4 regions of the Nocardiopsis sp. YSL2 genome follow, and region 3 is predicted to be linked to each of the others. Evidence: riboswitches for the same ligand, from Rfam matches in the RefSeq annotation. Region 3 holds a riboswitch; each other region holds the start of a gene.

Region 1 (5,468 bases), 2.5 Mb from region 3:
AGGACCACACCGTGTGGGCCGCCGCGGGCCACGCCGCCCTGATCGTGGACAGCCGCGGCCAGGGCGGGGCCGCCCACCACGCGCCCGGCGCCACGGCCGACCCCGACGGCGGCGCGTTCGCGCAGGCGCCCGGGATGATGACCCGGGGCGTGCTGGACCCGGCGACCTACTACTACCGGCGGCTGTTCACCGACGCGGTGCGGGCCGTGGACACCGCCGCCGGCCACCCGGCGGTCGACGCCGACCGGGTCGCGGTGTCGGGCGGGAGCCAGGGCGGGGCCATCGCCCAGGCCGCGGCCGCCCTGCACCCCGGGGTGCGGGCGGCCGTGATCGACGTTCCGTTCCTGTGCCACATGCGCCGGGCCGTGGAGATCACCGGCAAGGAGCCCTACGCCGAACTGGTCCGCTTCCTGGCCGCCCACCGCGGCCAGGAGGAGCGGGTGATGCGCACGCTGTCCTACTTCGACGGGATGAACCTGGCCGCGCGCGGGCGGGTGCCCGCGCTGTACTCGGTGGCCCTGATGGACGAGGTGTGCCCGCCCTCCACCGTGTTCGCCGCCCACAACCACTGGGCGGGCCCCAAGGACATCACCGTGTGGCCCTGGAACGGCCACGAGGGCGGCGGCGGCGAGCAGATGCGCGCCCAGCTGCGCTTCCTCGCCGACCTCGGCTGACCCCGGTCCGGGGCCGGGCCGAATCCGGCCGGTCCCGGACCTGCCGCCGCCCGCACCGGGCGGCGGCAGGCGCCCGGGCCTCAGTCGGCCAGGGGCAGGTACACCCGGTTGCCGTGCTCGGCGAACTCCTCGGACTTGTCCGCCATGCCCTTCTCGATCGCGGCGACGGTGTCCAGTCCGTTCTCCTCGGCGTACTTGCGCACGTCCTGGGAGATCTTCATGGAACAGAACTTCGGCCCGCACATGGAGCAGAAGTGCGCGGTCTTGGCCGGCTCGGCGGGCAGGGTCTCGTCGTGGAAGGCCTGGGCCGTCTCGGGGTCGAGGGCGAGGTGGAACTGGTCCTGCCAGCGGAACTCGAACCGCGCCTTGGACAGCTCGTCGTCCCACTCCTGCGCCTTGGGGTGGCCCTTGGCGATGTCGGCGGCGTGCGCGGCGAGCTTGTAGGTGATGACGCCGGTCTTGACGTCGTCGCGGTTGGGCAGGCCCAGGTGCTCCTTGGGAGTGACGTAGCAGAGCATCGCGGTGCCCAGCCAGCCGATCTGCGCGGCACCGATGGCGGAGGTGATGTGGTCGTAGCCGGGCGCGACGTCCGTGGCCAGGGGGCCGAGCGTGTAGAACGGCGCCTCACCGCACAGCTCCTCCTCCAGGCGCACGTTCTCGGCGATCTTGTTCATCGGCACGTGGCCCGGCCCCTCGATCATCACCTGCACGTCGTGCGCGCGGGCGATGTGCGTGAGCTCGCCGAGCGTGCGCAGCTCGGCGAACTGCGCCTCGTCGTTGGCGTCGGCGATGGAGCCGGGGCGCAGGCCGTCACCGAGGGAGAAGGTGATGTCGTACTCGCGGAAGATCTCGCAGAGTTCCTCGTAGTGCGTGTAGAGGAAGCTCTCCCTGTGGTGGGCCAGGCACCACGCGGCCATGATCGAGCCGCCGCGCGAGACGATGCCGGTGACGCGCCGGGCCGCGAGCGGCACGTAGCGCAGCAGCACGCCCGCGTGGACGGTCATGTAGTCGACGCCCTGCTCGGCCTGCTCGATGATGGTCTCGCGGTAGACCTCCCAGCTCAGAGCGGTGGGGTCGCCGTTGACCTTCTCCAGCGCCTGGTAGATCGGAACCGTGCCGATGGGGACCGGCGAGTTGCGGATGATGCGCTCGCGGGTCTCGTGGATGCGCTTGCCGGTGGACAGGTCCATCACGGTGTCGGCGCCCCAGCGGGTCGCCCACACCATCTTCTCGACCTCCTCGGGGACGGAGGAGGTCACCGCCGAGTTGCCGATGTTGGCGTTGATCTTGACCAGGAAGTTCTTGCCGATGATGGTCGGCTCGGACTCGGGGTGGCAGCGGTTGACCGGGATCACCGCCCGGCCCAGGGCCACCTCCTGGCGGACGTACTCGGGGTCCATGCCCTCGCGGGCGGCCACGAAGCGCATCTCGGGGGTGATGGTCCCGGCCTTGGCGTGGGCCAGCTGGGTGACCGCCCCGTTGACGGGTTCCCTGGACTCGATCCAGGCCTGGCGGGTCCTGGGCAGCCCTGCGTGGACGTCGATGAGCGCGGAGTCGTCGGTGTACGGGCCTGAGGTGTCGTACAGGTCGAAGTGGCTGCCGTTGCTGAGTTCCACCCGCCGCTGCGGAACGCGGAGCGTGAGCCCCTCGGGGGTGTCGATCTCCCGGTGGACCTTGGTCGATCCCATGATGGGACCGGTGGTCACCTGGTGCACGTCGGTGGTGGAACCGGTGTCGCGGCCGTCAACAGCCGTCATGGCATGCCTCCCTACGTCGGAATTACCCGAACAGGTTCTGCGGTCGGCGACGCCCTTGAGCCGCCCTCTCAGCCCGCCATGGTGCGAGCTCCCGCGTTGCTTATTCACATATGGCACGTCACGCGTGCGGTGGCGCCCCGTGGGTGCGCCCGGCCCTGTGGCCTCGCACACCATATCCGCCTCCCACCGGGACCTGTCCAGGGGCCCGGGGGTCAGAAAAGTGTGTCCGGCTCCGGTCCGGCGGTCCCGGCGACGGGGGTGAGCAGGTCGGGGGTGTTGTTCTTGATGGTGTTGACGTCGGTGGAGACCTCGTCCACGTCGAAGGCCTCGGCCGGGGTCTGCGCGAGCACGTGGAGGAGGTCGTCCGGCTCCGCCCGCGGGTCCAGCCAGGTCGACCAGGTGGCCGAGGGCAGGATGACGGGCATGCGCTCGTGGATGTGGGCGAGGGCGGGCGCGGCGTCGGTGGTGACGACCGCGCAGCTCCAGAGCCAGGCGGCGGGGTCGTTCTCGTCGGCTTCGGGGTCGCGCCACCGCTCGAAGATCCCGGCCATGGCCAGGGGCGCGCCGTCCGGGTAGTGGATGGCGTAGGGCTTCTTGGCCGCCCTGGCCTTGCGCTTCTTGTGGTGGGGGTCGGTGACGGGTGAGGTGCTGGCCTCCACCCGGCCGTCCTTGCCGACCAGCTGCCACTCGTAGTAGGCGTCGGCGGGCAGCAGGCAGCGGCGGCGGCGGAAGGCGGTACGGAAGGCGGGCTTGTCGGCGATGGTCTCGCTGCGCGCGTTGATCATCCGGTAGCCGATGTTGCGGTCCTTGGCCCAGGAGGGGACCAGGCCCCAGCGCATGGTGTGCAGGGAGGCCGGTCCGGGCTCGGCCGGGCCGGTGCCGCGGGGCGGTGGACCGAGCACCGCGTACACGGGTCGGCCGGGCGAGATGTTGTAGTCCGGCGGCAGCTCCTCCAGTGGCGGCCAGGCCCGGGGATCGGGATCCTCGGGCAGGGCCTCCTCGGGCAGGTCGAACGCGAGCTGGAGCTCGTGCTGGTTCCGGGACTGGGCATAGCGACCGCACATGGGTGTGATCCTACGGCTCAGCCCCGACATCCTCGCGGGGCTCCGCCGGGCCGTCACCGCCGCCGGCGGGGTCGGCCCTCCCGTGCTCCCGCGCGGCCCCGGACCCGGTCGGCTCCGGGGTGTCGGCCCCGGACGGGGAGCCGGTGTCCCGGGCCCGCCAGGCGCGGACCAGCCCGACCAGGACGGCCGCTGCGCCCAGCGGCCCCAGGACCGCGGGCGCCCACGAGTCCAGCGCCCGGAGCAGGACCGACCGCACGCGGGCCTGTTCGGCGTTGGCGGCGACCTGCGGCTCCTCCAGGACGAGTTCGGCGCGCAGCAGCGGGACCTCCCCGCGGCCGTCGCGCGGGCGCAGGCTCTCCTCCCGCTGCTCCGCGGCGTGGACGACGATGCCCGTGACGGGCTCCACCCAGAACGTGCGCGTGACCTCCAGCCACCGGGTGGCGGTCACGGTGCCCTCGGCACCGGCGGCGAACAGCGCGGCGGGTACCGGGCGTGCCGAGTCGGGGACCTGGGTGGCGTCCACCGACTGGGTGTACCGGCCCACCCGGAGCCCGGCGACCTCGTCCCAGTCGTCGAACTCCAGGGGCGGGGCGGAACGCACCTCGGCGTCGTAGTAGGGGTAGTCGCCCGCGGGCGCGCCCGCGGGCCAGAAGTACACCAGGCCCGCCTGCCGGACGGCGCGGTCCCCGTTGACGTGCTCCCCGCAGCAGTTCACGGCGCGCCCCGTCTCCCGGTCGACGATGACGCGCCGACTGGAGTGGTCGATCATGCGGTCCGGCAGCGAGGTGTCCACCACCATCTCCCACGCCGACCAGTCGCGCCCGTGCGCGGTGGCGTCCACCCTGGTCACGCGCCGCATCTCGACGCCCTCGACCCAGGCCCACCGGGAGGTGTCCAGGTAGCCGGCCTTTTCGTCGGTCATGGCCACCGTGAACTCGGCGGAGGCGGGGATGGGGGCGACGCGGTCGTAGACGTACAGCGGCAGCAGCGCGGCCAGGGTCAGCAGGAACGCCCCGGCGGCCACGACGAGCGTGCCCCTGGGCAGCGGCCGCCGCGCCGGGGTGAGGGGACCGACCTGGCTCCCGGTGTCGGCGGTCATGTCCGGGCCTCCTCGGTGTCGGGCGCCGTGGACCCGCCGGTGGCACGGCCCCCACCCGCGTGGCCGTCCGCGGTGACCGTGCCGTCGGCTACGCGGTCGTCGGCCGGGACCGCGTCGTCGGGCTCGGGCCCGGCCGGGTCCCGGGGCTCCGCGCCCGTGTCGGCGGGCACGTCGCGAGCGGTGCCGGACACCGCGCCCCCACCGGTCGCCGCGCCCGAGGCGGGACCGGTCCGGGCCCCGGCGCGCACGCCGGGCGGGTCGTCGTCGGCGTCCTCGTCGAGGCCGCGCTGGCCCAGGGCCAGCACCAGCCGCGCCAGCGCGGGCAGGCACAGAGCCTGGGGCACCCAGCCGCGCAGCGGGCCGCCGAACACCTGGGAGACGTCGTGGAAGGGCATGTACAGGGCCAGGTAGGTCCCGGCGCCCATCGCCAGTCCGGCCAGCGCCAGGGCCGCCGTCACCGTCCACGGCCCCGCCAGGTGGGGCAGCAGCCGGCCGCCCATGGACGGGCGCCCGGGTTTGGCGTGCCGCAGCCCCTTGGGGGCCTGGCGCCCCAGCCACCACATGCACAGCAGGATGACGCCGACCAGGGCGGCACCGGCCCAACCGGCCACCCACACTCCGTAGGCCAGGCCGAGGGGCAGGACGGCCCAGCGGCCGAGCCAGCCGGGCTCGGCGGCGGGCAGGGCGCGCTGCCCGCGCGGCGCCGACGCGCGCGCACGTCGGCCCCGGGGCCACAGGGCCACGATGACGAGTAGCGCGGCCAGCAGGAAGCCGACCAGCAGGGCCGCGTGGTAGGCGTTGTCGGGCGTGTACTCCAGCGTGACGGTGCCCGCGCTGCCCGCGGGCAGGACCCACGCCTGCTTCCAGCCCTCCA
Region 2 (5,468 bases), 3.3 Mb from region 3:
CCGAGTGGGCCTCGTTGATGAAGCGCTGGACGAAGGTCGGGTCCTGCGCCAGGGACGCGTGCATGACCTTCAGCGCGAGGCGTCGGTCCAGGCGGAGGTCATGGGCGACGTAGACGGTCGCCATCCCGCCACCGGCGATCCGGGACTCGACGAAGTAGCGTCGGTCCAGAGTCGAGCCTACGAGCGGGTCGGAAGTCGTCATGTCCACGGCGGAGTGCTGTCCTTGCTGCGGGGAGCGCGGGCGTTTCGCGGCCGGTGGCGCGTACCCGACACAGGGTGTCGAACCGACACGATAGCGGAAGCCCGCCCCGGATCTGCCCCGCGGTCTGCGGTCGTGGCGCCCCGCTTCCGCTGTGAGGGAGGCGACGGCGCCGTTCTCTTCGTCGTCCGCGCCGTGTCCGGTAGGGACAGGGCGCACCCACCCACGGTAGAGGACTGAGGCAAGCGCCCGGGTGAGGCGGGCTCGCGGGCGCTTGATGCCGGGTTGGGTTCGGGGCGCTTCACGCCGGGTCCTTCGTCGTCGACTCGCCTGGCTCGCAAGCTCGCCGGCGGCAACGTCTCCTCCTGCAGGCCCCGGCGCGCCCCTCACCCCTGTGCTTTCTTTGGGCCTCCGCGCTGTGTTTTCTTTGGGCCTCCGCTCGTTCCTCGCTTCGGCCCGTGCTCGGGGCGCCGGGAGGCCAGCGTTCTTCGTCGTCGACTTGCCTGGCTCGCAAGCTCGCCGGCGGCCCCGTCTCCTCCTACAGAACACTGGCGCGCCCCGAGCCAACCCCCTGGGGTTCAGGCAGGCTGATCCACCTACCCCAACCCCCTGGGGTTCACGCAGGGCTGTGTGTGCACCTTCAACCGCCTGGGGGTGCAGGTGGTGGCGCGCCCCTCACCCCTGTGCTTTCTCTGGGCCTCCGCTCGTGCCCGCACCGTCACCCGCCACCACCCTCAACGGACGCCTGCGGCGCAGCCCTTCCTCGCTCTGGCCCGATCAACCCCGGGGATGACGGCTCTATCCGGGGGTGGACGCGTGGGCGTAGCGGCGTACGGGGATGCGTCCGGCCAGGCGGGCGGCGCGTCCGGCGCGCACGGCGTCGCGCATCGCCGCCGCCATCAGTGCCGGGTCCTGCGCGCGGGTGACGGCGGTGGCCAGCAGGACCGCGTCGCAGCCCAGCTCCATGGCCAGCGCGGCGTCGCTGGCGGTGCCGATCCCCGCGTCCACGATGACGGGCACCCCGGCCCGCTCGACGATCAGCTCCAGGTTGTGCGGGTTGCGGATGCCCAGGCCCGAGCCGATCGGCGCGGCCAGGGGCATCACCGCGGCGCAGCCGATCTGCTCCAGGCGCCGGGCCAGGACAGGGTCGTCGTTGGTGTAGGGCAGGACGGTGAAACCGTCGTCCACGAGGCGTTCGGCGGCGTCCAACAGCTCCACGGGGTCGGGCAGGAGCGTGTGCTCGTCCGCCACGACCTCCAGCTTCACCCAGTCGGTCTCCAGTGCCTCCCGGCCCAGCCGGGCGGTGCGCACCGCGTCGGCGGCGGTGAAGCAGCCGGCGGTGTTGGGCAGGGGACGGATCTTGTTGCGGCTCAGGACGTCCCAGACCGACCCCTGCGTGCCGGGGGCGACCCGGCGCATGGCCACGGTCGTGAGCTCGGTGCCGGACGTGACGAGGGCGTCCTCCAGGACCTCCAGGGAGGGCGCCCCGCCGGTCCCGGTGATGAGCCGGGAGCCGAACGCGGTGCCCGCGATCACGAGCGGGTCGTCGATGTGCTCGGTCATCTTCAGCCTCCCTGGACGGCGGTCAGGACGTCGACGCGGTCGCGGTCGCGCAGGGGCGTCTCGCTCCACGCGGCCCGGCGCACCACCTCGTCGTTGAGGGACACGGCGATGCCGCCGGGGACGGCGCCCTCGGCGGTCCCGGTCAGCTCGCGCACGACCGACTCCACGGTGGTGTCGGCGGTGACGTCGCGGGGGGCGCCGTTGATGATCAGTTCCACTGCTCCTCCAGGGTCGTGGTGTGGCCGTGTCCGCGGTCGGCGGCGAAGCGGCGCGCGTGGTCGGGCAGTGTGCCGGTGGTCAGGACCTGGGCCATGACCTCGCCGGTGACGGGGGTCAGCAGCACCCCGTGCCGGAAGTGCCCCGCGGCCAGGTGCAGGCCGGGGACACGCGTGGGGCCCAGGAGGGGCTCGTTGTCGGGCGAGCCGGGCCGCAGGCCCACACAGGTCTCGGTGATCTCCAGTTCGGTCACCCCGGGTACGAGTTCACGCGCGTCCCGCAGCACCTGCCAGAGGCCGCCCGCGGTGAGAGAGGTGTCATAGCCCAGCTCCTCCTGGGTGGCGCCGACGACCACCTCGCCGTCCGCGCGCGGGACGAAGTAGACGGGGAAGCCCCTGACCAGCCCCCGGACGGTGCGGCCGACGATCGGCGGCTCGCCCCCGGGCGCGCGCATGCGCAGCAGCTGGCCCTTGACCGGGCGGACCGGCGGCACGACGGCCTCGGGGACCGCGATCCGGTCGGTCCAGCAGCCCGCGGCCAGGACCACCTGGTCGGCGGCCAGGGTCCGGCCGTCGGACAGCCGCACACCCAACCGGGCTCCGCCGGGACCCGGGCGCAGGACCTCCTCGGCCCGGGCGCGGATCTCGGCCACGCCGGTCCGCGCACCGGCCTCCACCAGGGCCCGCAGCAGCAGCCGCGGGTCGACGGAGTGGTCGTCGGGGGCCAGGACGCCGCCGCGCACGGACGGGGCGAGCATCGGTTCCAGGCGTCGGCACTCACGGCCGGTGAGCCGTTCCGCGGCCACGCCGAGGCGCTGTTGGAGGGCGTGCAGGTCGGTCAGCAGGGCCAGGTCGTCGCGGTCGTAGGCGACCAGGAGCGTGCCGGTGGCGCGGTAGCCGACCGTGTGCCCGCTGACCCGCTCCAGCTCGGTGACGAAGTCGGCGAACATCCCGGCGGAGCGCATCGCGAACTCCATCAGGGGTTCCTCGCCGAACATCGCCTCGGTGGCGGGGGTGAGCATTCCCGCGGCGACGGTGGAGGCGGCGCGGGCGCCGCTCGGATCGGTGACGGGGTCGGGTTCGACCACGGTGACCGGCAGGCCCCGGTCGGCCGCCCGCCAGGCGGTCACCCGTCCGGCGAGTCCGCCTCCGACCACGAGGACGCCGTGTTCCTCGGAGTTGGTGGGCATGGTGCTCGGTTCCACTCCCTTCGCCGGCATGACCCGGATCAGGTTCGTGCGGTCGGAGGCTCTCAGCCTCCCTCTCAGCCGGGTCCCACCCGGCTCCCGCGGGATGTTCGGTTCTGTCTCCATCCTAGGCCAGAGCATCCGGAAGGGTCCCGCCACGGTGCTTCCCGCCCGCGCGGATGTGGCAGATTGGAGGCGTGACACAAAGCGACAGCGACATCGACACCCTGGTCGGCACATGGCTGACCCTCAAGGAGGCGGCACAGCCGCTCGGCGTGAGCCCCAACCGGATCAAGACGCTGATCCGGGAGAAGCGCCTGATGGGCGTGGTCCGCCAGGGAGAGCTCTCCATCCCGGCCGACTTCGTCGACGGCCACGACCTCGTCAAGGGGCTGCCGGGCACCCTGGTGCTGCTGACCGACGCCGGGTTCTCCACGGAGGAGGCCCTGCGCTGGCTCTTCACGCCGGACGAGACCCTGCCCGGCACGCCGATCCAGGCCATGCGGGAGAACCGCGGCACCGAGGTGCGCCGACGCGCCCAGAGCATGGCCTTCTGACCCGAGCCCGTCCGGCCCCGGGCCGGAGGGTTCCCCGCGTCCGGGCGCCCGAGGGCGCCCGGGGCACGCCGGTGCCGTCGGCCCTTGGGCGGCCATCCCGCAGCCTCTAGGGTGGGGCGTGTGAGGACCAGCCACGGAACCAGCCTGCGCAAGCGCCTGGACGCATCCCTTCTGTACCTGTGCACCGACGCCCGGACCGAGCGCGGCGATCTCGCCGAGTTCGCCGACGCCGCCCTGGCCGGCGGGGTGGACATCATCCAGCTCCGGGACAAGGGGCTGGAGGCCCGCCAGGAGATCGCCGCCCTGGAGGTGCTGCGCGGCGCCTGCGAACGGCACGGTGCCCTGCTCGCGGTCAACGACCGCGCCGACATCGCGCGTGCCGTCCGCGCCGACGTCCTGCACCTGGGCCAGCGCGACCTGCCCGTCCCCATGGCGCGGGACGTCGTCGGCGCCGACCCGATCATCGGGCGCTCCAACAACGACCCCGAGGCCGCGGCGGCCTCCGCCGAGGAACCCGGCAGCGACTACTTCTGCGTGGGCCCGGTCTGGGAGACGCCCACCAAGCCGGGGCGCCCCGCGGCCGGACTGGACCTGGTCCGGCGGGCCGCGGCCCTGGGCACCGACCGCCCCTGGTTCGCCATCGGCGGGATCGACTCCGACAACATCGGCAGCGTGCTCGACGCCGGGGCCGACCGAGTGGTGGTCGTACGCGCCATCACCGAGGCCGAGGACCCCCGTGCCGCCGCCGCGGTGCTGCGCGCCCGTCTGGTCGAACACGCCCAGAACACGGCCTGACCGCGCGGGGACCGCACCCTCCCAGGACCGGAAGAGGGTCCGCGCGTCCGGCGCCCCGCCGACGCGCCGGTGCGCCCGGTGCGTGCCGGCCCCCAGGGTCGCCCACGTGATCGTGGGCGCCGCTCTCGTGGCCCCGGTCGTCCTCCGACCGGGGCCGTGGCACGGGCTCAGACGGACACGTGTGACAGAGCGCTCGGGTGGCGGCGCAGGAACCCCTCGATGGACTGCGCGGGGTGGCCCGTGAGCTTGGGCACGGTGGGCGCGACCACGTCCATCTCTCCGGCGGCGATCGCCGCGTAGGAGGAGGCCCAGCCCTCGGCGGCCCACTCCGGCGCCCCGCCGGCGCGGCGCGACTCCAGCGCCTCCTCCCAGGTCTCGGGCACGTAGCGCACGGTGCGGCCGGTCAGGGCGCTCAGCTTGTCCACGGTCGCTCCGAGCGTCAGGGCCTCGGGGCCGGTGACGTCGTAGGTCGCCCCTTCGGCGAGGGCCGCCCGTTCCGGGTCGGCCAGCACGGCCGTGGCCACGTCCGCCACGTCGTCGCGCGACACCCACGCGGCCCGGCCGTCACCGGCCGGGCCGCGGATCACACCCTCCCCGTCCACCCAGTCGGGCAGCAGGTCCAGGTACAGGCCGGGTCTCAGGAACGTGTGCCCCACGCCGGTCGCCCGGATGTGCGCCTCCGTGAAGAAGTGCGTGCGCGCGAAGGTGAAGGTCGCGGCCGGGCCGGCCCTCAGGAAGGACAGGTAGACGATCCGGGACACCCCGGCCTTGACCGCGCCGTCCACCGCGCTCAGGTGCTTGTCGATCCGGTCCTCGGACGCGGTCGCCGGGACCAGGAAGAGCGTGTCCACGCCGCGGCACGCCCGCTCGAAGCCCGCGGTGTCCTCATAGGCGGCCATCGCCGCGGTGCTGCCGGGGTACTCCGGCGCCCGGTTGATGTCGCGGACGATGA
Region 3 (5,468 bases):
CAGCAGCACCAGGGTGCCCAGCCGCGCGGAGCACCCGTAGGCCGCCGCGAGCAGGAGCGCCGACCCGATGATCAGCAGGGTGTCGGCCGCCCGCCAGCGGCTGCGGCGCGCGTGCGAGCGCGGCCCGGTCCCGAAGGCCCGGGCGTCCATGGCCATTGCCAACAGGGTCCCGGTCCGGATGGAGCGCACGAGCAGCGCGAACAGTCGCCCGAAGAACAGCCGCACCACCGCCACGGGGTTGGCGCCGGCCTCCAGCCCGCGCGCCCGTCTGGCCAGGGTGATGGTCCGCCACTGGTGGGCGAGCAGCGGGATGAGGCGCAGCGCCGCCAGCACGCCCATGGCCGGACGCTCGGGCAGCCGGAGCCGTTGCACGAGGCCGTCGGACATCTCCGTGGGGTCGCTGCTGACCGCCGCCAGCAGGCCGGGCAGGGCGATCGCGAGCAGCCGGACCGCCGCCCCCACCGCACCGGAGACGCCCTCCTCGCCGTAGAGGTAGTTGACAGCCCCGCTGGAGATGCCCATCAGGACGAAGGGGCCGCCCAGGACGAACAGCGTGCGCCGGTCGATCCCGCTGAACGGGACCACCAGGACGACGGCGGCCAGCACCACGCCGCCGGTCACCGCGTCCACGGCCGGGACGAGTCCCAGGGCCAGGACGAGTGCGGCGAGCAGTTTGGCCGCCGGGTTCAGGCCGGTCAGCCAGGCGCGGGCACCGCCGTGCACGGGCACGCCGACGGTCGGGGCCTCACCCGCCCCCCGCGCCTCCCCCGACACGGCTCCTGCCTCCGGTGCGTCCGGCACCCCCGGCACGCCCCGCGGCTCCGGAGCGGCCTCGGCCTCCGGCCCGGTACGCCGCCCGCTCATCGGTCCTCCTCAGTCGCGGTGGCCGCGGTCGGCACCGCGACCGTCTCGGCCCGCCCGTCGGCCACCCGCACCCGCGTGTCGGCGAACCGGCGCAGGAGCAGCTCGTCGTGCGTGGCCATCACCACGGCCCGGCCCTGGGCGCGCAGGACACCGAGCAGCTCGACGAGTTCGGTCCACGTCCGGGTGTCCTGTCCGAAGGTGGGCTCGTCCAGCACCAGGACGTCGGGGGCGCGGGTCGGCCCCGAGCTGAGCGCAGTGGCCACCGACAGCCGCCGCTTCTCCCCTCCCGAGAGCGTGTAGGGATGCACGTCGGCCAGCGCGGTCAGCCGGAGCCGCTCCAGCAGCTCGTCCACCCAGGCCGTGGTCTCGGCCTCGCCCACCCCGGCCCGCCGCGGGGCGAACCGCAGCTCGTCGCGCACGGTGGCGGTGACGAACTGGTCCTCCGCGTGCTGGAACACCGTCCCCACGTGCCGGGCGAGCCGCGCGGCGGGCCAGCGCCGTAGCGGGCGCCGGTCCGCCTCGGCCAGCGGCCCGCGCGGCAGCACGGACCCGCGGTGCGGTTTGGCGAGCCCGGCCAGCAGCGTCAGCAGGGTGGACTTGCCCGCCCCGTTGGGTCCGGTGAGCGCGGTCGCCGTCCCCGCCCGCACGTCCACGTGGACGTCGGAGAACACGCTCCGCGGTGCGGCGGAGCGAGCGCCCAGTTCGGGGGGCGTGCGCGCGGCCACTCCGACCGCCTCCAGCACGCCCCCGCCGCCCGGTGCCGGGTCCAGCCGGGGTCGCGGTTCGGCACCGGGCACCCAGACGCCCTGCCCGGCCAGCGACCGCCCGTGCTCGGCGAACACGGCATCCGGCGATCCGTCGGCGACCACGCCGCCGCCCGGTTCCACCACCACGACCCGGTCGACCAGGTCGACGACGTCGGCCACCCGGTGCTCGACCAGGACCAGCGTGGCCTCGGTCGCGGCGAGCACCCGTGCCAGCACCTCCCGCACCAGCGCGGCCCCGTCCGGGTCGAGGTTGGCGGTCGGCTCGTCCAGGAGCAGCAGCCGTGGACGCATCGCCAGCGCGCCGGCGATGACCAGGCGCTGCTTCTCACCCCCGGACAGGGCGCCGGTGGAGTGGCGCGGCCCGTAGGGAAACCCGACGTCGGCCATCGCCCGCTCCACACGCGGCCAGATCAGCGCCGGGTCCATCCCGAGGTTCTCCGCCCCGAAGGCGACGTCGTCGCCCGCCCGGGCCATCACCAGCTGGGTCTCGGGGTCCTGGCTGACCAGGCCGACGGTGCCCCGGCGGCGGTCGGCGGGTTCGCCGTCCACGCGCAGGTCGCCCTCCTGGTCGCCGCTGATGGCGCTGTCGGGGCCGGTCAGCCCGGCCAGGGAGTGCAGCAGGGTGGACTTGCCCGCGCCGGAGGCACCGAGCAGGAGCACCCGCTCCCCCGGTTCGATGACCAGGTCCACGCCCCGCAGGGCGTAGGACCCCCGGCCGGAGTGCCGCCAGCCCCATCCGGTGAACTCGACGCGCGCGCCCTGGGCCCGCTCCACGCTCAGTCCCTGGCCGACGGGAAGGGCGCCAACGCGCCCGACTTGGCCAGGGCCGTGGTGAGCAGGCGGGCGCCGACGCCCGCGATGACGGCCGCGCTGAGGATGACGATCACGCCGTAGGCGAGCTTCAGGTCGAGCGACCAGGTGACGTTGTAGGTGATGTTGTCGCGGATCGCGGGCGAGATCCCGGCGACCGCGGCGGCCAGGACGGCCACGCCCATGTTCCAGCGCCGGTAGCCGAAGGCGAGGAAGACCAGTTCGGGCAGGATCCCCTGCAGCGTGCCGTCGAGGATCACCATGACGCCCCACTGGGTGCCCAGCACCGCGGACACGGACGCGGCGGCGATGGCGGTGAGCAGGGCGGCGCCGGGCTTGCGGATGATCAGGCCGCCCAGCACGCCGGAGATCAGCCACATGCCGTAGATGACGGCCTGCCCCGGGGGGAAGAGGACGAACAGCGGTGCGGTGATCGTCCAGAGGATGCCCCAGGCCCAGAAGACCACGCCGATGCCGACGCCGATGACGGCGGCCACGACGATGTCGACGGTGCGCCAGCTGCGCAGCCGGCCCAGGATGTCCTTCCAGAAGCCCGGTGTCTCGGTCTCGGTGCTCATGAGATGTCCCTTCGTGGGGGGACGAGGGGCTCTTCCGGGGCGTGCGGCGTCCACCGCACGCACCCTGGCCAAGAGCGCCACCGCGAACATGCCGTCGGTGGCGGTTCTTACGACTTCCTTCGCTGGCATGACCCAGATCAGGTGTGTAAGGGTCTGCGGCCCTGTGCCGCACTCTCAGCGCTCGCGCGCTCCCCTGTCGGTTGATCCCAGTATGGGGCATGGACGACCGAAGAGTCGCATGTCACCCCCCACATGTGCCCCGCCGGGGCCTCACGTGCCCTCCGTGCCTCCGTCGCCGTCGCCGTCCCGGGGCTCGGGCGGCCGGGCGTCGGGGTCTCCGAAGGCCGAGGGAGACGACGGGAAGGACTCCTCGGGCAGGTCGGCCGTCGCCCCGCGCATGGTCGCCTGCCAGATCGGCCCGGGCAGCGTGCCGCCGTAGACGATCCCGTAGTAGCGGCCGCCGATCTGTACGCCCTGGAGCGGATTCTCCTCGCCGCCCCGTATGTCGCCGACGGCCACCGCAGCGGCCAGGTTGGGCGTGTACCCGGCGAACCACGCGTAGGCCGCGCTGTCGGTGGTGCCGGTCTTGCCCGCCGCCGGGCGGCCGATCCCCAGGCCGTTGGCGGTACCGCCCTTGAACGTCTGCTGGAGCAGGTGGCTGACCCCGTCGGCCACGCGCCGGTCCACGGCCCCCTCCTCACAGGTGTTGCCGACCACGATCCGCCCGGACTCGGGGTCGACGGGGTTCTCGGAGACGACCTCGACGGGCCGGGGCTCGCAGCGCGTGCCCCGGGCGGCGAAGGTGGCGTAGGCGCTGGCCACGGTCAGCGGGGAGACCTCCTGGTCGCCGAGGGTGAAGGAGCTCCACACGCCCAGTGGCTCGCCGTCGGCGCGCGCGATCCCGGTGTCCTCGGCCATCCGCGCGGTCTCGCACAGCCCCACGCGCCGCTGCAGCTGGGCGAAGTAGGTGTTGACCGACCCCTTGGTCCCGCTGATCATGTTGTGTCGGCCCTCGTCGCTCTCCCCGGCGTTGCGCACCTTCCAACCCGACATCCGCCCGCCGTCGCAGTTGCGCATTCCGCTCACGGTCAGGGACTTGGGCGCGGAGAAGCTCGTGTCGTAGCCGAGTCCGGAGTCGAGAGCCGCCGCCAGGGTGAACGCCTTGAACGTCGAACCCGCCTGGTATCCGTTCGATCCCCCGTCGGCGCGGTCCACGGCGAGGTTGATCGAGGTCGTGCCGGTGTCCTCCTCGTCGAAGCCGTAGCGCAGGTTCTGCGCCAGCGCCCGGACCTTGCCGTTACCGGGTTCCACGACCGCCTCCGCCGCGAACTTCGTGGAGTCCTCGTGGGGGACGTACCGGTCCACGGCCTCCTGGGCGGCCGTCTGCGCGTCGCGGTCCAGGGTGGTGCGGACGGTGAACCCGCCCTGCTCCAGGACGCGGGCCCGGTCCTCCTCGGTCTCACCGAGGAACTCGGAGTTCTCCAGCCACCGCATGACGTAGTCGCAGAAGAAGGGGTAGTCGCTGCTGTAGCAGCTGCCGCCGCGCTCGGTGGGTTCCAGGTCCAGCCCGGTGGCCTTGTACTCCTCGGCCTCCGCCGCGGTGAGGTGCCCGGTCTCGGCCATCCGGTCGAGCACCATGTCGCGGCGTTGGACCGCGGCCTCGGGGTTGGTCAGCGGGTCGTAGTAGGACGGCCCGCGCACGAGGCCGACCAGCAGCGCGGCCTGGGCCGGGCCGAGCTCGTCGGCGGGGACGGAGAAGTAGCGCCGGGCGGCGATCTCGATGCCGTGCGCGCCCGAGCCGAAGTAGGAGAGGTTGAGATAGCCCTCCATGATCTCGTCCTTGGTCATGCGCTCCTCGATGCCCATGGTGTGGCGCAGCTCCACGAGCTTGCGCGCCACGGTCCGCTCGTTGGCGCGGGCCAGCTCCTCCTCGGTGTCGGCGCCTTCGATGAGGAGGTTCTTCACGTACTGCTGGGTGATGGTGGACCCGCCCTGGAGGTCGCCCTGGGCCGTGCGCACCAGCGCTCGCAGGACGCCGCGCAGATCCAGTCCGTTGTGCTCGTAGAAGCGCTCGTCCTCGATCGCCATGAGCGCCGCCGGCACCCACGGGCTGATCTCGTCCAGGGCGACCAGGTCGCGCTCGCGCTGAGCGACCTCGGCGATCGTCCGGCCGTCGGCGTCGGTGAGCAGGATCCGCTCCGACAGGGGCGGGGGCTCCAGGTCGTCGGGCAGGGCCATGAACGCCGAGGCGACGTCGCGTCCGGCCAGTCCGATCGCGCCCACCCACGGCAGGACCAGCGCGGCGCACAGCACTCCGGCCAGTGCCGCGATCCCCGTCAGTCGCAGGAGCGCGGTCGTCCGGGTCTCCTCGCGCTCGCCGTCCCCACTGGACTCGGTCACGTCTCCCCCTCGGCCGTGCCTCCCGTTCCGCCGCGGGACGGAACGAACA
Region 4 (5,468 bases), 420 kb from region 3:
CGGGGCGAACGCGCGGATGGCGGCGGTCATCGTGCGACGCGCCGGGAGACCCACGGGGAATTCACGGTAGAAGGGCAGCGGCAGGGCGGGCATCCGGACCACGGGGAAGCCCGCGTAGGAGGTGGGGCCGTGCCCGGGGGCGAGCACGAGCGCCTGGTGGCCCCGGGCCGCGAGGAGGTCGGCGACCCGGCACACGGAGTTGGTCACCCCGTTGACCTGCGGGAGGAAGGACTCGGTCACGATCGCCACGCGCAGGGGAGGCGAGGACGGTCTCCGGTCGGTGCGGTCGGTTGCTGTGGGGGACATTCTGGCTGCTCCCAACGCCGGGGGATGGCTGCCTTCGACGCTAGGCTCGGGGGGTGAACCCCGGTCAGGCCCCGAGAGAACCGTTCCCGAAGGCCAGGCGTGGGTTCGCGGAGCGCGCGGTGACCCGGCCGGTGCGGACGGGTGGCCGCCGAGTGGCCCGGCGGTGACTATGATCGCCTTCTGTGACGAATGAATTGCTCTAAGGAGTCCTGTGGTGACCCTCGTGGAATGGGCCGAAGCCGTGCGCGCGGAGCTGGACCTGGTGGGGACGGAACCGCTGGGCAGAGCCGATGTGGACCGGGTGCTCGACCTGGCCAGAGACGCCGCCCACTCCGTCGCGCGACCGGCCGCGCCCCTGACCACCTACCTGCTCGGCGTGGCGGTGGGCCAGGGCGCGGACCCCGAGGCCGCGGCCGCCGTGCTCAGCCGGCTCGCCCTGGCCCAGGGCGACGGTTCGCAGGACGCGTGAGCACCCGACCCGCAACGCTTGCGTCGGGCGAACGTGACGTGTCCGTGACGATTCACTGCAAATCTGACAGCACCCTGAGTGTGCCCGCGGCCCGCGGGCCCGTTCTCCTGGGAGGGACGCTGTTCCGCCGACCGCGGGTACACGACCAACCCCCGGCCCCTGATCGTGATAGGGAGATCCCCCATGGATCAACTCCTTGAGATGGCCGGCATCGTCAGCAGCATCGTGTGGGGGCCCTTCGTCCTCATCCCGCTGCTGCTCTTTGTCGGCGTGTTCCTCACCATCCGGCTCAAACTGCTCCAGCTCTTCAAGCTGCCGCACGCGCTGTGGCTCGCGCTGGTCCGGCGCAAGGAGGACCCCTCGGTCGAGGGCGACATCTCCCACTACCAGGCACTGAGCACAGCGCTCGCCGCCACGGTCGGCGTCGGCAACATCGCCGGCGCCGCGCTGGCCATCGGCCTCGGCGGCCCCGGCGCCCTGTTCTGGATGTGGGTCGTCGGCTTCTTCGGCATGGCGACGAAGTACAGCGAGGCCCTGCTGGGGGTGAAGTTCCGCCGCACCGACTCCAAGGGTGAGCAGAGCGGCGGACCGATGTACTACCTCAAGTACGGTCTGCCCGGCGGTCTGGGCACCACTCTGGGGGTGGCCTTCGCCGTCTTCGGCGCCATCGCGGCCTTCGGTATCGGCAACGGGACGCAGGCCAACACGGTCGCCCAGCAGATGTCGAGCGTCACACCGGCTCCGACCTGGGTGATCGGCCTCATCCTCATGGTTCTGGCCGGTGCGGTCATCCTCGGCGGCATCAAGAGCATCGGCCGGGTCGCCTCCGCGCTCGTGCCGCTGATGATCATCGCCTACGTGGCCATCTGCCTGGTGGTGCTGGCCGCCAACTGGGCGCAGATCCTGCCCGCGCTCCAGCTCGTGGTCACCACCGCCTTCACCGGTACCGCTCCCGCGGGCGGTTTCGCGGGCGCGGGTGTGCTGATGGCCATCCAGTACGGCTTCGCCCGCGGCATCTTCTCCAACGAGTCGGGTCTGGGCACCGGGGCCATCGCCGCCGCGGCCGCCAAGACCACGCAGCCGGTCCGCCAGGCCATGGTCTCCATGACCCAGACCTTCATCGACACCATCATCGTCGTGACGATGACGTGCATGGTCATCATCACGACCGGTGTGTGGCGGGCGGAGAACCCCGAGGACGGCTCGCTGCTGACCACGCAGGCCCTCACCGAGGGCCTGAGGTCGGTCAGCCCGGGGCTGGCCCCGGTCGGCGCCTACGTGGTGGCGATCGCCGTGGCGGTGTTCGCGTTCACCACGCTGCTCGGCTGGGCCTACTACGGTGAGCGGTGCATCGAGTTCCTGGCCGGCCGGGGCTTCGTGACCCCGTACCGCCTGGTGTTCATCGCGGTCATCTTCGTGGGTGCGGTCGCCGACCTGAGCAACGTGTGGCTGTTCAGCGACATCGCCAACGGTCTCATGGCGCTGCCCAACCTCATCGGGCTGCTGCTGCTGTCGCCGATCATCGTCGCGGAGACCCGGAAGTTCTTCGCGTTCCCCGACTGGAAGAACCCCGACGCCGTCATGGACGACGTGCGCGGGTAGCGCGCCACGGCCCGGGGTCGGCCCGGGACGACGAGGGGGACCGCACGCCGTGCGGTCCCCCTCCGTGCTGTGCGGACGACCCGTCCGCTACCACCAGGGGTGGAAATGGTGCACGGGGCCCTGACCGCCGCCGGCGTCGATCTCGTCCGACCGGCGCAGCGCCTCGGTCAGGTAGGCCTTGGCGTCGCGGACGGCGGAGGCGGTGTCCGGGCGCTGGGGCAGCAGAGCCGCGATCGACGACGACAGGGTGCATCCCGTGCCGTGCGAGTTGCGGGTGTCCACCCGCGGCGCCCGCAACTCCAGCGGCTCCTCGTCACGGGAGACCAGTACGTCGACGCTCTCGTCGCCCGCCAGGTGGCCGCCCTTGAGCAGGACCCGGCGCGGACCGAGCTCCAGCAGCCGCTCGGCCTGGTCGCGCATCTCCTTGAGGCTGACGGCCTCCGACACGCCCAACAGGTCGGCCGCCTCGGGAAGGTTCGGCGTGAGCAGGTCCGCGCGCGGCAACAGCAGGGAGCGCAGGGCCTCGATCGCCGTCCCCTCCAGCAGGCGGTCGCCGCTCTTGGCGACCATCACCGGGTCCAGGACGACGTTGACCAGCCGGTGGCGGTCGATCGCCTCGGCCACGGCTCCGGTGACCTCGGCCGTGCCCAGCATCCCGATCTTGACCGCGTGCACGGTGGCGTCGGCCAGCAGGGTGTCCGCCTGCCGGGTGACGAAACCGGCCGGGACGCCGTGGACGCCGGTGACGCCGCGGGTGGACTGGGCGGTCAGGGCGGTGACCACGGTCATCCCGAACACCCCGTGGGCGGAGAAGGCCTTGAGGTCGGCCTGGATCCCTGCGCCGCCGCTCGGGTCGCTTCCGGCCACGGACAACACGTTGTACGCGCTCATGACGTTCCTTCGCTAGCACGACCTAGGGCAGGTTCGACGGGTGTGCTCTCAGCCGGGAGGACTGTTCCCGGCACCCCGCGTCAGTCGCCACCGAGCCTAGGGCATGTCCGGCGGTTGCCCGCCCTGCTGCGCGTCGCCCCGGCGGCACTCTCACCGCGTTCTCATCAGTCGACAGGGGAACCACCCGGGCCCCCGCCGTGCGACGACGGCGAAGCCCGCGCAGGAGGGGAGCTCCCTCTTCGGCCTGGTGAGAGCACCACTGGATGCGCCGCTCGCGACGGGCGCCATCCACGGAACTCGCCCTAGTGGACGCGCGTGGGGGCCGCTCCGTGGCCGGCGTCCGACTGGGCCTTCTTGCGGTGCTCGTAGACGATCGCCGCGGTGACCACGAGGAAGCCGCCCACCGCGAAGGCCACGGTCACGGGCACGTCGGTGATGGGCAGCGGGTTGCGGTCGTGGTCCTGCCACGGCCACAGGGCGCGCAGCGAGCCCGCCATCAGGCCGGTGAGCACCACCAGGGTGAGGTGGTGGAAGTTCTCCAGCAGGTACTGCAGGAGCTTGACGAACAGGGCCAGGCCGGTGATCATGCCCAGCGCCATGACGCCGAGGTAGGCCACGTCCATGTCCCGTACCGCCTGCATCGTGGGCTCGTACAGCCCGAGCGTGAGCAGGATGAACGAACCGGACAGGCCCGGCAGGACCAGCGCGCAGATGGCGACGGCGCCGCCGAGGAAGGCGAACACCGGGTTGGGGGGCAGACTCGCGCCCGGCATGCCGGTCAGGAGGAAGGCGACCACGGCGACGGCCAGCGCCACCAGGTAGTGCCAGGCACGCCACTTCTTGCCCGCGCCGGTGTAGGGAATCCACAGGCAGGCCAGGACGAGGCCGAAGAAGAGGGCGTAGGCGTACTGGGCGTACACCTCCACCAGCGGGGAGAGCAGGACGGCGGCCAGGCCGAGCGCGATCACCATGCCGATCAGCGCGGGGACCAGGACACTCCAGTCCACCATCCGGAACTGCTCGTTCGCGCGTTCCCTGCCGCGGCCGCGCGGCACGTCGGTCACGTACCGCTTGATGCCGCTGACCATGTGGCCGGCGCCGCCGATGAGCTGGTCGTAGAGGCCGACGATGAGCGCGACCGTGCCGCCGCTGATGCCGGGCAGCGCCTCGGAGGTGCCGACGGCCCCGCCGCGCACCGCGTTGAAGATGAAGGAGCCTGCTGACTTGGCCATCTGAGTTGTAGGGCGCCGGCCCGGGGCAGGCCCGGGAGGGGCGCCGTCCTCCGTCCTGTGTGGTCACCGTACCCACCCGTGGGACACGGGCCGGTCGGGGGTGCGGGGGCGGGGCGCGTTCGTGTAGGGGCGCTGCGCCGACCGCCGCTGGGTGTGTGCCGCCCGGGGCGTGCTGGGGGAGGGACCTGCGAGGTCCCTGGGCCGGGCCGGGTCCGGCCAGTGTAGCGGGGGAGCGGGGTGGCGGAGGTGCGCGCTGCGTGGGATCCGCGGGGTTTCGGGTAGGTGATGCGGCTGGTGTTCAGCGTCCGAAACTCGGCGTGGTGTTCTCGCCGCTCTGCGCGACCGACGCCGCCCAGCGGTAGTCCTGCTTGCCGACCGCCGTGCGCCGGACCCGGTCGACGAAGTGCACCGTCCGCGGCACCTTGAACCCGGCCAGGCGCACCCGGCAGTGCGCGCGCAGCTCGGTCTCGACCAGGCGTGCGCCCGCGGCCACGGAGACCAGCGCCGTCACGCGCTGGCCGAGGTGCTCGTCGGGGGCGGGCACCACGATCGCGTCCTCCACGGCCGGATGCGCCTTCAACGCGGCCTCGACCTCCTCGGGGTAGACCTTCTCCCCGGCGGTGTTGATCACGGCGTTGCCCCGGCCGAGCAGGGCGATGGATCCGTCGTGGGCGCGCGTCCCGTAGTCGCCGGACAGGGCCCAGCGGCGGCCGTCGGCGCCGGTGGGGAAGGTCCGGCCGGTGGCGATCGGGTCGTTGTAGTAGCCCAGCGGGATCCGGCCGCTGCGCGCGATGCGGCCCACCACCGGTGAGCCGGGCGGAAGGGGCCGCAGGTCGTCGTCGAGCACGGCGATGCTGCCGCCCACGGTGAAGCTGCGCAGGTCCGCGCCGCCGGAGAGCGTCGGCGCGTCCTCGCGGGCACCGTCGGAGCCGTCGTCCTCACCGGTGGCCGACCCGCACACGCCCGTC

What was found. A riboswitch is a leader RNA that binds a small molecule or an ion and turns the genes downstream of it on or off. The one in region 3 is predicted to bind thiamine pyrophosphate.
Region 1: another riboswitch for thiamine pyrophosphate. It lies ahead of thiC (phosphomethylpyrimidine synthase ThiC); the one in region 3 lies ahead of M1P99_RS17200 (ECF transporter S component).
Region 2: another riboswitch for thiamine pyrophosphate. It lies ahead of thiO (glycine oxidase ThiO); the one in region 3 lies ahead of M1P99_RS17200 (ECF transporter S component).
Region 4: another riboswitch for thiamine pyrophosphate. It lies ahead of thiD (bifunctional hydroxymethylpyrimidine kinase/phosphomethylpyrimidine kinase); the one in region 3 lies ahead of M1P99_RS17200 (ECF transporter S component).

What each region holds. Positions count from the first base shown of each region.
Region 1 covers NZ_JAMOAO010000001.1:1,349,370-1,354,837, forward strand. Annotated here, with positions in the region: gene M1P99_RS05810 (acetylxylan esterase) at 1-674, shown strand, start outside; gene thiC (phosphomethylpyrimidine synthase ThiC) at 755-2,431, opposite strand; TPP riboswitch at 2,425-2,536, opposite strand; gene M1P99_RS05820 (SOS response-associated peptidase) at 2,644-3,495, opposite strand; gene M1P99_RS05825 (DUF3068 domain-containing protein) at 3,506-4,594, opposite strand; gene M1P99_RS05830 (alpha-(1->3)-arabinofuranosyltransferase) at 4,591-5,468, opposite strand, start outside.
Region 2 covers NZ_JAMOAO010000001.1:562,410-567,877, reverse strand. Annotated here, with positions in the region: gene pknB (Stk1 family PASTA domain-containing Ser/Thr kinase) at 1-208, opposite strand, end outside; gene M1P99_RS02455 (thiazole synthase) at 998-1,762, opposite strand; gene thiS (sulfur carrier protein ThiS) at 1,765-1,980, opposite strand; gene thiO (glycine oxidase ThiO) at 1,971-3,167, opposite strand; TPP riboswitch at 3,165-3,277, opposite strand; gene M1P99_RS02440 (Rv2175c family DNA-binding protein) at 3,344-3,721, shown strand; gene thiE (thiamine phosphate synthase) at 3,842-4,516, shown strand; gene M1P99_RS02430 (SDR family oxidoreductase) at 4,684-5,468, opposite strand, start outside.
Region 3 covers NZ_JAMOAO010000001.1:3,870,477-3,875,944, reverse strand. Annotated here, with positions in the region: gene M1P99_RS17210 (energy-coupling factor transporter transmembrane protein EcfT) at 1-864, opposite strand, end outside; gene M1P99_RS17205 (ABC transporter ATP-binding protein) at 861-2,411, opposite strand; gene M1P99_RS17200 (ECF transporter S component) at 2,408-3,019, opposite strand; TPP riboswitch at 3,117-3,224, opposite strand; gene M1P99_RS17195 (transglycosylase domain-containing protein) at 3,290-5,419, opposite strand.
Region 4 covers NZ_JAMOAO010000001.1:4,292,647-4,298,114, forward strand. Annotated here, with positions in the region: gene M1P99_RS18970 (glycosyltransferase family 1 protein) at 1-306, opposite strand, end outside; gene M1P99_RS18975 (DUF6457 domain-containing protein) at 521-775, shown strand; gene M1P99_RS18980 (sodium:alanine symporter family protein) at 959-2,377, shown strand; gene thiD (bifunctional hydroxymethylpyrimidine kinase/phosphomethylpyrimidine kinase) at 2,465-3,268, opposite strand; TPP riboswitch at 3,256-3,356, opposite strand; gene M1P99_RS18990 (DUF368 domain-containing protein) at 3,571-4,500, opposite strand; gene M1P99_RS18995 (acyl-CoA synthetase) at 4,799-5,468, opposite strand, start outside.